One region of the Streptomyces sp. NPDC053513 genome, then DNA from elsewhere that is predicted to be linked to it. Evidence: riboswitches for the same ligand, from Rfam matches in the RefSeq annotation. Region 1 holds a riboswitch; each other region holds the start of a gene.

Region 1 (4,038 bases):
GTCCGTCCACCCGGCCCCGGCGAGGGAGCCGAGCAGCCAGAAGAGGACGCCCCGGGTGGTCTCGGCGTCGGCGGCGGTCATCACCACGAAGGAGGTGAGGGCGGAGAAGAGCTGCATCGCCGCCACCCCGGCCAGGACGACGCGGTCGGTCGACCCGCCCAGCGTGTGGCTGAGGACCAGGACCAGGGCGAAGGAGCAGAGCGCGCCGAGGAAGGCGCCCCCGGTGACGGACAGCAGGCCCCCGCCCGCGCCGAGGACGACGACGGCCACCGCCCCGGTCGAGGCGCCGGAGGAGACGCCGAGGACGAACGGGTCGGCGAGCGGGTTGCGCAGCAGGGACTGCAGGACCGTGCCGCAGACCGCGAGTCCGGCTCCGCACACGGCCGCGAGGAGCGTGCGGGGCAGCCGCAGGTCCCAGACGATGCCGTCGCGGATCGCGCTCAGGCCGGACGGGCCCCCGCCGAGGTGGGAGACCACCACGGACCAGGAGTCCGAGACGCGGAGGTCGGCCGGGCCGATGGTGACGGCGAGCGCGATCGAGACGCACAGCAGGACGACCCCACCCGCCGCGGCGACCGGCGTGAGCGCCCGGGAGGAGCGGACGGCAGCTCGCACGGAAGGACCCGCCGCCGGTCGGTCGGCGGTGCTTCGGCTCGGCGGACCCACCGCCGCCGATCGGTCGGCGGCGCTTCGGCTCGACGGGACCACCGCCTCGGGTTCCGGGCGGGCCGCCTCGCGAGACCGTACGGAGCGGGTCACCTCGCGAGACCGTACGTCTTCAGCGCGGCGGCGACCTTCTCGATGCCCTCGACGGTGCGGATGGTCGGGTTCATGGCCTGCCCGCTGAGGATCACGTACCGCTTGTTCCTCACCGCGGTCATGTTCCGGGTGACCGGGTGGGACTCCAGGAACTCGATCTTCTTCGCGGCGCTCTCGGCCGACTGCGCCCTGCGGGTCAGGTCGGCGATCACGAGCACGTCGGGATCGCGGTCGGCGACGGTCTCCCAGTTGATCTGCGGCCACTCCTCCTTCGTGTCGTCGAAGACGTTCTTCACGCCGAGTGCCCCGCTGACGATGCCCGGGGCGCCGCAGCAGCCGGCCATGTACGGGCCCTGGGAGTCGGAGAACCAGTAGAGGACGGACGCGTCGCCGAAGTCCGCCCCGACCGTGGCCTTCTCGACCCGGGCGCGGAGTTCGCCGACGAGCTTCTCGCCGCGCTCCGGCACGCCGAACACCCGCGCGAGGTCGCGGATCTCCCCGTACACGGTGTCCATGGTCAGCGGCTTCGTCCGCACGCCGTCGCCGTCGCCGCTGTTGTCCTTGCCGACGCAGTCGGTGGGGGAGAGGTAGGTGGGGACGCCGAGTTTCGCGAACTGCTCCCGGGGGGCCACGCCGCCCTTGCCGAGGGTGTAGAGGAAGGAGGCGCTGACGAAGTCCGGTTCGGTGTCGAGGACCTTCTCGAAGGACGGGTAGCGGTCGGCCAGCCGTGGCACGCCCGCGTTCGCCTTCTCCAGTCCCTTGAGCACCGGATCGGTCCAGGTGGCGGTGCCCACCATGCGGTCGGCCAGGCCGAGGGAGAGCAGGATCTCGGCCGATCCCTGGTCGAGGGCGACGGCACGGCGGGGAGTGCGGTCGACCTCGACCCGCTGTCCGCAGTTGTCGAGACGGACCGGATGACCGGGGCCCGCCTCTTTCGCCTCGGGTGAAGCCGTCGTGGTGCCGGTGCCGTCGCCGCAGCCGGCGACGAGAACGGCACCGGCCACGAGCGGCACGGCGGAGCGGAGGCGGCGGGCGAGGGGCACGGGAGGAGTCCTCTGCGTCACGGCTCATGCGCGGAGCCTGTCGTACGGTGCTTCCCGGACGGCGGCACGCGCCGTCCGGGTCGCCAGCAGGTCTTCGGACTCGGGGTCGTCCGGACGGAGCGCCTTCCCGGGCCCCTCGGGACCCAGTGGCCGATGCTCCGCCCGTCACCCTCACCGCTGCGCGTCAGCTCCGGATTCCCACCGGATTCCCTGACCCGCGCCCATATCGTGTCGATACGTGCGGGGGTGCGACTGGCCCGGGCAAATTACCACAGGCCGATCTTGGGGCCGGCGGGCCGTGTGCCGGAAGGAGGTCCAGGCGGGCGACCGGAGCACCGGCACCGTCGTGCCCCACCCGGCCGAGGCGTCCCCACCCGCCCGAGCGGGTCCGTGGCCGACGCGCGACTCGGCGGGTACACGCCCCTTCCTTGTTGCACATATATTGCAGGTGCTATCTATAGGCAAAAGGAGACGGGTCGATGAGCGGACCAGTGGTGCTCGGGATCGAGTCCTCGTGCGACGAGACCGGCGCCGGGATCGTCCAGGACGGGAAGCTGCTCGCGCACGTCGTGGCGTCGAGCATGGACGAGCACGCCCGCTTCGGCGGCGTCGTGCCGGAGATCGCGGCCAGGGCGCACCTCCAGTCGTTCGACCCGGTCGTGCGCGAGGCCCTCGACCGGGCAGGACTGCGGCCGGGGCAGCTCGACGCCGTCGCCGTCACCACTGGCCCCGGTCTCTCCGGAGCCCTCCAGGTCGGCCTCGCCGGAGCCAAGACCCTCGCCTACGCCGCAGGGGTGCCGCTGTACGGGGTGCACCACCTCGCCGGACACGTCGCCGCCGACACCCTGGAGCACGGTCCCCTGCCCACCCCCTGCGTGGTGCTGATCGTCTCCGGCGGCCACACCTCCCTGCTCCTCGTACGGGACCTGGTCCGCGAGCCGATCCTGCACCTCGGCGACACGCTCGACGACGCGGCCGGCGAGTGCTTCGACAAGGTCGCCCGCATCCTCGGGCTCCCGTACCCGGGCGGGCCCGCGATCGACCGGGCGGCCCGCGAAGGCGACCCGCGCGCCGTGGACTTCCCGCGCCCGCTGACCCGCCCCGGCGACGACCCGTACGCCTTCTCCTTCTCCGGCCTCAAGACCGCGGCCGCCCGCTGGGTCGAGAAGCACCGGCTGCGTGGTGAGGAGCCGCCGGTGGCCGACGGGGCCGCCGCCCTCCAGGAGGCCGTCGCCGACGTGCTGACCCGCAAGGCGCTGGCCGCCTGCAAGGCGTACGACGTGAAGACGCTGATCGTCGTCGGAGGCGTCGCGGCCAACTCGCGCGTCCGGGGACTGGCCGAGCAGCGGTGCGCCGCGGCCGGCATCGAGCTGCGCGTGCCGCCGATGACCCTGTGCACCGACAACGGCGCCATGATCGCGGCCGTCGGCGACCTCCTCGTACGCTCCGGCGCGGAGCCCGCACCTCTCGACGTGTCGATCGACCCGTCGGCGCCGCTGGAGTACGCCTCCCTGACCCCGCTGCCGGCACCCTCGGCCCGGGCCGCCTGACGGCCGCGGTCGTCCGTACGCCGCCTCGCCTCGTGAGGGACGGACGGGGCGCCGACAGGCACGACGGCCTGCTCGAACCTAGCGTGGATCCTGACACCTCGATCCGACGAAGGGACCACCATGAGAAGGTATGGCGCCCTGGACAAGGCCAAGGCGAGGTGCAAAGTGATCGTCGGAAAGGCCACCGGGCACGAGCGTCTGGAGGCCGAGGGAAGAACGGACGAGGTGAGAGCCAGGATCCGGGAGAAGGTGACGAGCATCCGCCGCCGCGCCGAAGGCGTCAGGGACTCGTTGAGACACGACCGCTCCTGACGCCCTCCGGATCGCATGCCCCGCGGCCTCCTGGAGGGCATGGCGGGGCGCGGCCCGCAGAGCGGATCGGAGTCCCGGCGGCTCCGCTCCAAGATGCGGTGAACCGGCGACAGCGGTGAGCATGGAGGGGTGGCCGTCTGCCCGCCGCAGACGGCCGGTCCCGTCGTGCCCGGCGATCCCGGGCCCCCTCGGCGACGACCGCAGGCTCCTGACGGGAGAGGTCATGAGCGACTACCCCCCGATCGCGGATCACGGACTGGTGGGCGACCTGCAGACCGCGGCGCTGATCGCCTCCGACGGGACGGTGGACTGGTGGTGCGCGCCGCGGTTCGACTCGCCGAGCCTGTTCGCCTCCCTGCTCGACAACGATCGGG
Region 2 (4,038 bases), on a different contig from region 1:
GTGGTAGGCGATGACGTCGGCCTCGGCGATCGCCTTCACGGCGGCGACGGTCATCAGGTTCGGGTCGCCGGGGCCGAGGCCCACGCCGTACAGCTTGCCGGGCGTCACGGTGGTCATGCCTGGATCTCCTGGATCTCCGCTTCGTGGGCGAGGGCGTTGATCGCGGCGGCCGTCATCGCGCTGCCGCCGCGCCGGCCCCGTACGACCAGGTAGTCGAGGCCGAGGGTGTTCTCGGCGAGCGCGTCCTTCGACTCGGCGGCGCCGATGAAGCCGACCGGGATGCCGAGGACGGCGGCGGGCTTCCCCGCGCCCTTCGCGATCATCTCCAGGAGGTGGAAGAGGGCGGTCGGGGCGTTGCCGATGGCGACGACGGAGCCTTCGAGGCGGTCCCGCCACAGTTCGAGCGCGGCGGCGGAGCGGGTGGTGCCCAGCTCGGCGGCGAGGCCCGGCACGGCCGGGTCGGAGAGGGCGCAGAGCACCTCGTTGTCGGCGGGCAGCCGCTTGCGGGTGACGCCGCTGGCCACCATCTGCGCGTCGCAGAGGATGGGCGCGCCGTCGCGGAGGGCGGCGCGGGCGTTCGCGACGACCTGCGGCGAGTACGCGATGTCCTGCACGAGGTCGGTCATGCCGCAGGCGTGGATCATCCGGACCGCCACCTGGGCGACGTCGGCGGGCAGGCCCGCGAGGTCCGCCTCGGCGCGGATCGTGGCAAAGGACCGGCGGTAGATCTCCGTCCCGTCCTTCTCGTAGTCGAACATCCTGTTGCTCTCGCTCATCTCGTGTGGGTCGGCAGGCTGCGGGCCGTGGTCACTGCTTCGGGCAGGGAGGTACGGGGGGTGGGGACGCCGTCCACCAGGTAGGTGTCGTCGCCGGTGGCGAGGACGTCGACCCAGGTGCCGTGCGGGTGCCCGCAGCGGCGCTCGCACCCGGAGAAGTGCACGGGCAGCGGCCCCGCGGGTGCGGCGAGGGCGTCGGTCCTGACGTCGGCGAGGGACTTGGCGCAGCCGGGCCTCCCGGTGCAGGCGCTGACCCCGACGGAGGGCAGGTCGGGCCGGGTGACCAGGCCGTGCGCCTCCAGGTCGGGCAGCCGGTCGGCGCGGGCCCCGACGGCGACCACTCCGCGCCAGGGCGTGAACCGCAGCTCGTCGGCGCCGTCGGCCAGGGCCCGCAGCTGCGCCGCGGTCAGCCGGCCGAGGGGGGCGAGGACGTGCAGGGCGCGCTCGCCGAGCGGTCCGGGCGCGGGCGGCGGGGAGGCGGGAAGCGGCGGTACGGGTACGGGCTCCGCCGTGATCCCGGCCCGCGCGAGGGCCCCGGCCCAGTCGGGAACGTGCCCGTCGGGCAGTTCGCGCGGCCGCCAGGCCCCGTTTCCGGCGGCCTCGGCGGCGTCGAGGAACGCGAGGGCGGCGGTGAGGGCGGCCCGTACGGCGACGGCGGTCGCGGGGACGCCGGCGGACGCGGGGACGACGGCGGTGTCGGCTGCGGTGTCGCCGTCGGCGGTGTCGTCGTCTTCGGCGGCGAGGCGGAAGGCCTCCGGGCCGAGCCGCAGCAGGACCGATCCCTCCGGTCCTGCGATCAAGCTCACATCGCCGCCGAGTCCGGCGACGTCCCCGCGTCCGTCGTCGAGGACGAACAGGAAACGTCCCGAAAGGGACGCGGCCCGGGGCTCGGCGCACAGGGCGGCGTCCAGGGCCCGCGCCCACAACTGCACGTCCGCGTGGCCGAGTCCGTCGAGTCCCGCGCCGGGCGAGGCCACGATGTTGCGGACGCGCTCGTGGGTGGGGGAGGGCAGCAGGCCGGCCCCGGCCAGGAGAGCCGCCAGGTCCGCCCCGCAGCCCTCGCCGAGACCGCGCAGCTCCGCGTTGCCGCGCGAGGTGATGCTGATCCGCCCGTCGCCGAGGGACTCGGCGGCATGGGCCAGGAGATCGGCCTGACGCGCCGTCAACCTGCCTGCGGGCAGGCGCAGTCGGGCGAGGCGGCCGTCGTCGGCGGGGTGCAGGCGCAGCGCCCCGGGGCAGGCGTCGCCACGGTCCCGTATGCGAGCTTCGCCCGGTTCGGGCGTCGGGGGTGGGGTGGGCGGCATGGCGGCGAGCATACCCACGGGGAACCGGCTGACCACCGGGTGTGATCCGGCCGACTCCCCGGTTCCCCCCGGCCCGGAGACGGCACGATCTAGGATGCAGATCGGCATGGGGTCCCAGGACCCCGGGGAGGAAGCCCGGTGAGAATCCGGCGCGGTCCCGCCACTGTGAGCTGCCCCCGTCCGTTCGGGGGCGGTGAGTCAGGAACTCCCGCCGTCCACACGACCACCCGGGGCGCGGACAACCCCGAGGAAGGGCCTGAGCTCGCCATGCTCCTGCTGCTGTCGCACTCCGACACCGACCTGCTCAGCGCCCGCGCGGCCGGAGGTCCGGTGGAGTACCGCTTCGCCAACCCCGCCCGCCTCCCCCTCGCCGACCTCCCGGCCCTCCTCGACGGCGCCGACCTGGTCGTCGTCCGCCTCCTCGGCGGCGTCCGCTCCTGGCAGGAGGGCCTGGACACGGTCCTCGCCGCCGGAAAGCCGGTCGTCGTCCTCAGCGGCGAGCAGGCCCCCGACGCCCAGCTCATGGAGGCCTCCACCGTCCCGATCGGCGTCGCCACCGAGGCCCACGCCTATCTGGCGCACGGCGGCCCGGCCAACCTGGAGCAGCTGGCCCGCTTCCTCTCCGACACCGTCCTGCTCACCGGCCACGGCTTCGACACCCCGGCCGCCGCCCCCACCTGGGGCCCCCTGGAGCGGACCCCCGGGGCCGACGCGACCGGCCCGACCGTCGCCGTGCTCTACTACCGCGCCCACCACATGAGCGGGAACACCGCCTTCGTCGACGCCCTCTGCGGGGCGATCGAGGACGCCGGCGCCCGGGCCCTCCCGCTGTACGTGGCGTCCCTGCGCGCCCCGGAGCCGGAGCTGCTCGACCGCCTCCGTACGGCCGACGCGATCGTCACCACCGTCCTCGCCGCCGGCGGCACCAAGCCCGCCGAGGCCCAGGCCGGCGGCGACGAGGAGGCCTGGGACGCGGGCGCGCTCGCCGCGCTCGACGTGCCGATCCTCCAGGCCCTGTGCCTGACCGGTTCGCGGTCCGCGTGGGAGGAGAACGACGAGGGCCTCTCCCCGCTGGACGCCGCCAGCCAGGTCGCCGTGCCCGAGTTCGACGGCCGGCTCATCACCGTCCCCTTCTCCTTCAAGGAGATCGACGAGGACGGTCTGCCCGCGTACGTCGCCGACGCCGAGCGCGCGGCCCGCGTCGCCGGGATCGCCGTCCGGCACGCCCGGCTCCGCCACATCCCGAACGCCGAGAAGAAGCTGGCGCTCGTCCTCTCCGCGTACCCGACGAAGCACTCCCGCATCGGCAACGCCGTCGGCCTCGACACCCCCGCCTCCGCCGTCGCGCTCCTGCGCCGTCTGATCGCCGAGGGCTACGACTTCGGGCCCGTCGAAGACCTCCCCGGCCTGGTCTCCGGCGACGGCGACGAGCTGATCTACGCCCTCATCGAGGCCGGCGGCCACGACCAGGACTGGCTGACCGAGGAGCAGCTCGCGAAGAACCCGGTCCGCATCCCGGCCGCCGACTACAAGCGCTGGTACGCGACGCTGCCCGCCGAACTCCGCGAGCAGGTGGAGGAGCACTGGGGCCCCGCGCCCGGCGAGATGTTCCTCGACCGCTCCCGCAACCCGGAGGGCGACATCGTCCTCGCCGCCCTGCGGCGCGGGAACCTCCTGATCCTCATCCAGCCGCCGCGCGGCTTCGGCGAGAACCCGATCGCGATCTACCACGACCCCGATCTCCCGCCGTCCCACCACTACCTGGCCGCCTACCGCTGGATCGCCGCCCGCGCCGAGGACGGCGGCTTCGGCGCCGACGCCATGGTCCACCTCGGCAAGCACGGCAACCTGGAGTGGCTGCCCGGCAAGAACGCCGGCCTGTCCGCCGCCTGCGGCCCCGACGCGGCCCTCGGCGACATCCCGCTGATCTACCCGTTCCTCGTCAACGACCCGGGCGA
Region 3 (4,038 bases), on a different contig from region 1:
CGGAAGGAACCTTTCCAGTACGAGGGTGAGGGCGACGAGCCCCGCGAGGAGCGCGCCCGTCGCCGTGAGGAACCGCCGGGAGACCGCGCACGGCGGCACCAGGACCCGCAGCGTCCCGTCGTAACCGCGCCCGGCGAGCCCCGACTGCAGGCGCTGTGCCCGGTCGAAGGCCCGCACGAACGTCGTCGCGCCGAGGCCCGCGAGCGAACGCCAGGTCGCGGCCCGGGTGGTGTGCCCGAGCCGGGCCGCCTGGGCCTGCCGGATCTTCGCCAGTGAGTCGAGCAGCAGGAAGATGATCCGGTACATCACGAGCGCCACGTCCACCACGGGCGCCGGGACGCCCGCCCGGACGAGCCGGGGCAGCACGTCGGACACCGGTGTCGTGAAGGCGAAGAGCAGCACCCCCAGCGAGGCCGAGGCGGTCCGGAGGAGCAGCTCGCCCGCGTGCGCGGGGCCGTCGGGCGCGAGGGCCACGAGCCCGCGCGTGCCGCCCACCTCGAAGAGCAGCGGAACGGCCCCCGTGACACAGAAGCCGAGCGGGATGCGGAACGCCCGCCACAGCTGACGGCCCGGCACCCCGGCCGGACCGAGCAGCACCGCGAGCGTGGCCGCCGCCACGAGCACGGCACCCGGCCACGGCGGCAGGGACACGGCGCACAGCGTCAGGCCGAAGCCGAGGGCGGCCTTCTCCACGGGATGGCGGCGGCGCCAGCGACTGCTGTGCGCCGCCGCGTCGATCGGCAGCATCGGCGCTACGCGCCCGTACCGTCGAACGGAACGGAACCGTCACCGCCCCCGGGGGCCTCCGCCCCACCGCCGGCCCCGGGACCCGGCGCACCGGGGCCGGCGGCCCGGGCACGGGATCCCGCGCCGGCGCCGGCCGCGCCGGCTCCTGACCCGGCACGCGGGGCACCGGGGTCCGCGGCACCGGATCCGGCACGGGCGCTCGCGGCAGCGGCCCCCGGCCCGCCGCTCGCGGTGCCGGAGCCGGGACCGCCTCCCGCCGCGTCCTTCGCCTCGGCCGCCCCCGCCGTCTCAGCCGTCTTCGCCGCCTCGGCGGCTGCGGCGGCCTCGGCGCGGGCCGCGCCCTGGCGGCGACCGCGTCGCAGGCCGAAGTAGTACGCCAGGACACCGGCGCCGATCGCCGCCTGGAGGGCGAAGAGCGCCGACTCGATCTCGCCGGACGGCGGCTCGTACAGCGGGCTGAACCACGGCTCGTAGTCCGGCTGGAGCTCCGTGATCGCGGTCTCCGCCTCGCTGTCGGACCCGCTGAACGGCTGCTCCTTGTGGTCGCCGAGGCCCAGCGCGAGCGGCAGGACCGCGAGCGCGGCGACGAGGAGCAGCAGCAGCGTGTTGACCTTCGCGTTCCGGCTCATCGCGCGGCCACCTCCTCGGGCCGCTCCGACCGCGGCCGGCCGAGGACGCCGAGGCGCGTCAGCTCGCCCTTGCTGGACTGGGTGAGCAGCCGCATCACGAGCACCGTGAGCAGGCCCTCGCTCACCGCCAGCGGAATCTGCGTCACGGCGAAGATCCCGCCGAACTTGGCCAGCGCGCCGGGCACGCCGCTGCCGGGGTCGGGGAACGCCAGGGCCAGCTGCACGCTGGTCACGCAGTACGTGGACAGGTCGGCGACGAACGCGCCGAAGAAGACGGCCACCATCAGGGGCGCGCCGAACCGCCGCAGCAGCCGGTACGTCCCGTACCCCGCCCAGGGTCCGACGATCGCCATGGAGAAGGCGTTCGCGCCGAGCGTGGTCAGCCCGCCGTGCGCGAGCAGCAGGGCCTGGAAGAGCAGGGTGATCGTCCCGAGGACCGCCATGATCGGCGGCCGGAACAGGATCGCGCCGAGCCCCGTACCGGTCGGATGCGAACAGCTGCCGGTGACCGAAGGCAACTTGAGCGCCGACAGGACGAAGGTGAAGGCACCGGAGGCGCCGAGCAGCAGAGTGGATTCGGGGTTCGACCGCACCTCGCGGGTCAGCGCGCGCACCCCGTGGACGACGAACGGAGCGGCCGCGACGCCCCAGGCGGCGGCGTGCGCAGGGGGCAGGTACCCCTCGGCTATATGCATGATCGGGAGACCCTCTCCAGCACCTCGTGGATGGACAACGCACCCTGGCCGGTCTCCTGGCTGACGGTCATGCGGCCCGACTCCGCCTTCCCACACCGCCGCGGTCTCCCACGACGGTCCAGTGGCTTCCCCGGGGTGTTCCCCCCCCGGGGGTGGAGCCGGACCTCCCGATCACAGTGGCGAGGGCCGCACCGGTACTGCACCGGTTTCCCGTACACCAAGGCCCTGCGACACTAGTGGGTTGACCTGCTGGATCACAACACGGCCACCACGCGACGCGTCCCTCCGGTCACTCCGCGCACTCGGTCCCCGCGGTCACTCCTTGCGGTAGGCGTACGCCTCCGAGGCCGCCGCCGCCACCGCGTCGAGGTCCCCGCCGGCGCTCGCCGTCACCAGCGCGGCCACCGCGCCCTCGACGAACGGCGCGTCCACCAGGCGGGAGCCCCCGGGCAGTTCGTCGCCCTCGGCGAGCAGCGCCTTCACGGTGAGGACCGCGCTGCCCAGGTCGACGAGGAGCGCGACCCCGGCCCCCCGGTCGACGGCCTTCGCGGCCTCGCAGATCAGCTCGGAACTCGTCCCGAGGCCACCGTCCGGCGTCCCGCCCGCCGGCAGGACCGGCGCGAGGTCGCCGCCGCCCGCGAGGCCACGGGCCAGTTCGGCGACCGCCGTCGCGACCGCCGCGCTGTGCGAGACGAGCACGATGCCGACGGGCGTCGCCGCGCCTCCGGCCACGGGGCTCATCGCGCCTCCTCCGCCCGCGCGGTCCCGGCGAGGGCGGCGAAGAGCAGCGCCGACGACGTCGCCCCCGGATCCTGGTGCCCGACCGACCGCTCCCCGAGGTAACTGGCCCTGCCCTTGCGGGCCTGGAGGGGCACGGTCGCGAGGGCGCCCTCCTCGGCGGCGGCGCGGGCCGCCTCGTACGAGCTCCGCAGCCCTTCCACTCCCGGCACGAGCGCGTCCAGCATCGTCTTGTCGCCCGGCTGGGCACCGCCCAGCTGCGACACGGCGCTCACACCGGCGCCGAGCGCCTCCGCCAGCCGCTCCCGGGTGACCTCCGCGTCCTCGCCCAGGGCCTTCCCGGCGCGCCGCAGCAGCGTCCCGTACAGCGGTCCCGAAGCGCCGCCGACGGTGGAGATGAGCTGTCGTCCGGCGGTGACGAGCACCGCGCCCGGACTCGCTGGCGGCTCCTTCGCCAGGGCCTCCGTCACGGCGGCGAACCCCCGCTTGAGATTGACGCCGTGATCGGCGTCGCCGATGGCCGAATCCAGCTCGGTGAGCCGGTCCGCCTCCCGGTCGACGTCCTCGGCCACCGCGGCCAGCCAGCGCACCAGGAACCCGGCGTCCAGGGTCTCCGTCATTCCGCTCCCCACTCCCATCCCGGGGCTCACCGGCCCCAGCGCAGCGCGGGCGTCCGCACCGGCGCGTCCCACAGGCGCAGCAGCTCCTCGTCGACCTCGCACAGGGTCACCGAGCACCCCGCCATGTCGAGCGAGGTCACGTAGTTCCCGACCAGCGTCCGGGCCACCGGGACCCTCCGCTCGGCGAGCACCCGCTGCACCTCGGCGTTGAACCCGTACAGCTCCAGGAGCGGCGTCGCGCCCATCCCGTTCACCAGGGCGATCACCGGCCCGGACGGGCGCAGGTCCTCCACGACGGCGTCGACGGCGAAGTCCGCGATCTCCCGCGAGGTCATCATGGGCCGCCGCTCCCGGCCGGGCTCGCCGTGGATGCCGATCCCCAACTCCAGCTCCCCTTCCGGGAGGTCGAAGGTCGGGCTGCCCTTGGCGGGGGTCGTACAGGCGCTCAGGGCCACCCCGAAGGAGCGGCACCGCTCGTTCACCCGCCGGGCGATCGACTCCACCCGCTCCAGCGGGGCGCCCTCCTCGGCCGCCGCGCCCGCGATCTTCTCCACGAACAGCGTGCCGCCGGTGCCGCGCCGGCCCGCCGTGTACAGGCTGTCCGTCACC

Evidence for each region. A riboswitch is a leader RNA that binds a small molecule or an ion and turns the genes downstream of it on or off. The one in region 1 is predicted to bind cobalamin.
Region 2: another riboswitch for cobalamin. It lies ahead of cobN (cobaltochelatase subunit CobN); the one in region 1 lies ahead of ACIGW4_RS26190 (ABC transporter substrate-binding protein).
Region 3: another riboswitch for cobalamin. It lies ahead of ACIGW4_RS07555 (energy-coupling factor ABC transporter permease); the one in region 1 lies ahead of ACIGW4_RS26190 (ABC transporter substrate-binding protein).

The regions. Positions count from the first base shown of each region.
Region 1 is NZ_JBITXP010000017.1:75,901-79,938, reverse strand. It holds gene ACIGW4_RS26195 (FecCD family ABC transporter permease) at 1-615, opposite strand, end outside; gene ACIGW4_RS26190 (ABC transporter substrate-binding protein) at 756-1,802, opposite strand; cobalamin riboswitch at 1,870-2,074, opposite strand; gene tsaD (tRNA (adenosine(37)-N6)-threonylcarbamoyltransferase complex transferase subunit TsaD) at 2,282-3,352, shown strand; gene ACIGW4_RS26180 (glycoside hydrolase family 15 protein) at 3,888-4,038, shown strand, end outside.
Region 2 is NZ_JBITXP010000002.1:382,388-386,425, forward strand. It holds gene cobJ (precorrin-3B C(17)-methyltransferase) at 1-117, opposite strand, end outside; gene ACIGW4_RS04960 (precorrin-8X methylmutase) at 114-776, opposite strand; gene ACIGW4_RS04965 (cobalamin biosynthesis protein CobG) at 773-2,092, opposite strand; cobalamin riboswitch at 2,172-2,307, shown strand; gene cobN (cobaltochelatase subunit CobN) at 2,348-4,038, shown strand, end outside.
Region 3 is NZ_JBITXP010000003.1:444,818-448,855, forward strand. It holds gene ACIGW4_RS07540 (ATP-binding cassette domain-containing protein) at 1-1, opposite strand, end outside; gene cbiQ (cobalt ECF transporter T component CbiQ) at 1-747, opposite strand, end outside; gene ACIGW4_RS07550 (energy-coupling factor ABC transporter substrate-binding protein) at 753-1,376, opposite strand; gene ACIGW4_RS07555 (energy-coupling factor ABC transporter permease) at 1,373-2,071, opposite strand; cobalamin riboswitch at 2,100-2,336, opposite strand; gene ACIGW4_RS07560 (PTS-dependent dihydroxyacetone kinase phosphotransferase subunit DhaM) at 2,387-2,812, opposite strand; gene dhaL (dihydroxyacetone kinase subunit DhaL) at 2,809-3,429, opposite strand; gene dhaK (dihydroxyacetone kinase subunit DhaK) at 3,456-4,038, opposite strand, start outside.